Regions from separate parts of the Lysinibacillus sp. ACHW1.5 genome, predicted to be linked through region 1. Evidence: predicted binding sites of a transcription regulator. Region 1 holds the regulator's gene; the other holds the start of a gene.
The links. Region 1 encodes LexA, which represses DNA repair genes until DNA is damaged. Its sites were predicted from a motif close to CGAACATATGTTCG; they were not measured.

Region 1 (2,211 bases):
TGGGTACGATTGATACACTGTTAACGCTATTTTTAGCAGCAGTGATTGGTATGATTGTCGGGATTACCATGTTATCGAAAAACAAACAGGGGAGAAAAACACCCATTCCGTTTGGGCCATCTATTGCATTGGCCGCAGTTATTGTTTATTTCTATGGCGATCGATTAATCAATTGGTATCTAGGCTTTTGGTAATTGTTCAATTTTCAAGAATGTGGAGGGAAGCAAGTGAAACCTATTATTGGTATTACAGCCTTTGTTGAAGATGATTTGTCCTCTCGATTAAATGCCGCTTACAGCAAAAGCATCATTGAAGCAGGTGGTATTCCACTGATTATTCCAATGGGAGTAGAAGAAGAGGCAGCACAGATATTAGCCCTTACGGACGGTTTATTATTATCTGGTGGTCATGATGTGCACCCATTTCTATTCGGGGCTGAGCCTTCATTAAAACTTGGAAAAATTCATCCAGCGCGAGATACGGTCGAGTTAGCATTAATTGAAGCCGCATTCCAACGGAAGATGCCTATTTTCGGGATCTGTCGAGGAATTCAAATATTAAATGTTGCTTTAGGCGGTACTTTATATCAGGATATTGATAGTGATCATTTTAGCACTAAATTACTTCAACATATGCAGCAATCAGGTCGAGCTGTAGCTACCCATTCTGTTCAGGTTATTGCTGACAATCTATTAGCGACTATCGTTGAACAAGAGAAGATTGCAGTGAATTCATTTCATCATCAAGCGGTGAATGTGTTAGCAGAAAAATTAAAAGTAGCAGCAAAATCCAGCGACGGTATTATCGAAGCGGTAGTTCATGAGGAGATGCCATTTTGCTTAGCTGTTCAGTGGCATCCTGAGGAACTAGCCATAGCAGGAGATGAGAGTGCTCAAAAGCTATTTTCAGCCTTTATTGAAGCGAGCTTAAAATTTAAGAAGGAAGCTTAGAAGGGGCATTATACAAAGAATCCAATCGTATATGGATTCTTTTTTGCGTAAAAAAGAGGATACATGCTCTTAGAAGGAACATAATCCTCAAAACCTGCTTTAATCGTTAATGTACACGTCTGTAAAGACCTACAACTTGTCCTAAAATAGAAACTTGATCGACAATAATAGGTTCCATAGAAGAATTTTCAGGTTGTAAACGGAAATGGTTTTTCTCTTTAAAGAAACGTTTTACAGTTGCTTCATCCTCAGCTGTCATAGCTACAACAATATCCCCATTATTAGCTGTTGCCTTTTGTTTGACAATGACTAAATCTCCATCTAAAATCCCAGCTTCAATCATTGATTCCCCCATGATTTCTAGCATGAACAATTGATCTTCACTTGTGCCATACGTATCGGGTAATGGGAAGTATTCTTCAATATTTTCAATTGCTGTAATTGGAGAACCAGCTGTAACCTTCCCGACAAGTGGGACATGGATCACCTGTTGCTTTTGAATGGATTCTTCAGGCTCTAAAATTTCAATTGCGCGTGGCTTTGTTGGATCTCGACGAATAAAGCCTTTTTGTTCTAATCGAGCTAAATGTCCATGAACAGTTGAACTGGAAGCAAGTCCAACTGCTTCACCAATTTCACGTACTGATGGTGGATATCCTTTAGCTCGTACCTCTTCCTTAATGAAAGCTAAAATGTCCTCTTGTCTTTTCGAAACTTTTTTCATGAGTGCTCACCTCTTTTTTCTAATATCATTCTTCTTATTTGATAGTATAACAGAATGCGAACATGTATGCAAACATAGGTTCGAAAAGTGTTTGACAAAAACGTTTGTTCGCTTTATTATGGGAACATACATTCCGAACAAACATTCTTAAAAAGGGGTAATGATTATGACATGGTTGAAGAAAAACACACATATCTCAATTTTAATAGGAGCTTGTTTACTATTTGCAGCATACCTTTACATTACTGATCCAGGAAAAGTTAGTTACGCAGAAATTCAAATTGAACATGGAGATAGCTTGTGGTCGTTAGCTGAGCAATATCGTGGTAAAATGAGTACTGATGATTGGATAAAGCTTGTAAAAACGGAAAATGAACTAGCAGATATTAAAATTGTAGCGGGAAAATCTCTAGTTATTCCTGTAGTGAGTGATCAAGCCAGTCCCATCAATACTATCGAAATTGCGAGAAATGAACAATGATAAATAATCAACTATCGGCTGTTGTCTATTGTCGCGTAAGTACTGAAAAAGAAACA
Region 2 (2,211 bases), 1.1 Mb from region 1:
TTTTTAATACGGGCAATATTGGCACGGTGACGATAAATAATAAAGGTAAATAAAAAGGCTACCAAGATGCCTAATGCAAAGTCACCTGTAATAAAATAATAAACGATTGCATAGATAAGCGCTACTAAAGCGGCTATCATTGATGTTAAGCTGACGATTTTTGTGATTTTTAAAGTCACAATAAAGGTAATAAATAGTAGGACAAAGAGTGGCCAAGAATAGCCTAATAATACACCCGCTGACGTTGCCACAGCTTTCCCACCACGGAAGTTGGCAAAGATCGGGAACATATGACCGATTACTGCGACAAGGCCCAGTAATAAAGAATGGAGTGTAGTATCAGAGAAAACAGGAAGTGTCACGAGTAAGACAGCGGCAGTCCCTTTTAAGACATCCATCACTGTAACAATAATACCAGCCTTTTTCCCTAATGTTCTAAAAGTATTGGTCGCACCAAGATTACCGCTCCCGTGTTCACGAATATCGGTATTATAAAAAATTTTGCCTATCCATAATCCAGAAGGTATAGAGCCGATTAGATAAGCACATAAAATAATAAGTCCATTGATCATAGTTGGACTCCTTTCATTCATAGTCCATCACTTGGTACTAATAGTTTGTAACAAGTATTTTACACTTTTTCTTGCTAATCTACAATGTTATGAAGGAGATTTCATCCGAAGTCTTGAATCAATACAAAAGAGAATCTATTAGCGAGGACTAGGCTTTTAGACGTAAATTTGTAGGAAGCACTAAAACCTTTATAAAAATATAGGCAAAATGGCAATTTTGTCAATCGCTCATTCCTTTGGTAGAATAGAAGTCTAACTTTATCCTGTTTCAGCGCAAGGCACGAGGTAGTGTGCAAGCATCACCACTTTATTTTGCAACTAAGTAGGCTTCAATGCGTCAAATGATGATGGAAGCTAGAAGCAGTCTGTCTTGCTCAAATACCAATTTTAAGCAACTGTTGAAGATGTTTACTATTAATAAAAAAGATCAAAACTGTGAGCAAATTTTAAAATTTTATTGGACCTGTCGCTAGCTATTGACAGGAAATGCTATTATTATTAGGATGAGAACATAAATAGAACATGCGTTTGTTTTTTGGAGGGGAATTTTTTTGACGAATAAACAGTCACCTAGCGTCTATAATGATGACGCTATACAAGTATTAGAAGGATTAGAAGCGGTACGCAAACGACCTGGCATGTATATCGGTTCGACGGATGGCCGTGGACTTCATCACCTTGTGTATGAAATCGTAGATAATGCGGTGGATGAAGCACTGGCTGGCTTTGGATCTCATATTATTGTCACAATTCATAAAGATCAAAGTATGAGTGTGCGCGACTTTGGACGTGGAATGCCAACCGGTATGCATAAAATGGGCAAACCGACACCAGAAATTATTTTTACTGTGCTACACGCTGGTGGTAAATTTGGTCAAGGTGGCTATAAAACAAGTGGAGGTTTACATGGTGTTGGTTCTTCCGTTGTGAATGCGCTCTCAACATTTTTAGAGGTGACAATCCATCGCGATGGTAAAAAGTATCGTCAACGCTTTGAGCATGGTGGACAGCCTGTCACAACACTTGAAAACATTGGGCAGACCAAGCAGACAGGAACGCTTGTTCATTTCTTACCAGATGAAACGATCTTCTCTGTCACAAAATTCAATTATGATACGTTAGCAGAACGATTACGTGAATCAGCCTTTTTATTAAAGGGCTTAAAAATTGAATTAATTGATGAGCGCGAGGAAGGCAAGAGCGATGTGTTCTTTTATGAGAATGGCATCGAGGCTTTCGTTGCGTATTTGAATGAGGAAAAAGATGTTCTTCATCCAGTAAAATATGTAGAAGGCGTACAGGATGAAATCGAAGTAGAGTTCGCTTTCCAGTATAACGATGGTTATTCAGAAACGATTTTATCATTTGTTAATAATGTCCGTACACGTGATGGTGGTACACATGAAACGGGTGCAAAGGCAGCGTTGACGCGTGTCTTTAATGAATATGCAAGAAAAATTGGCCTGTTAAAGGACAAGGATAAAAACCTTGAGGGGACAGATATTCGTGAGGGCTTAGCAGCGATCGTGTCTGTTCGTATCCCAGAGCATTTACTGCAATTTGAAGGACAAACAAAGGGCAAGCTTGGGACAAGTGAGGCTCGTTCTGCAGTAGATAGTGTAGTGTCTGAGCAAATTTT

Region 2: a site for LexA is predicted at 1,090-1,103, ahead of parE (DNA topoisomerase IV subunit B). Genes of this name have one in related genera too.

Annotation. Positions count from the first base shown of each region.
Region 1 is NZ_CP091777.1:1,216,772-1,218,982, forward strand. It holds gene L6W14_RS05645 (prepilin peptidase) at 1-194, shown strand, start outside; gene L6W14_RS05650 (gamma-glutamyl-gamma-aminobutyrate hydrolase family protein) at 228-950, shown strand; gene lexA (transcriptional repressor LexA) at 1,057-1,674, opposite strand; gene L6W14_RS05660 (cell division suppressor protein YneA) at 1,841-2,155, shown strand; gene L6W14_RS05665 (YneB family resolvase-like protein) at 2,152-2,211, shown strand, end outside.
Region 2 is NZ_CP091777.1:2,324,588-2,326,798, reverse strand. It holds gene plsY (glycerol-3-phosphate 1-O-acyltransferase PlsY) at 1-572, opposite strand, end outside; gene parE (DNA topoisomerase IV subunit B) at 1,124-2,211, shown strand, end outside.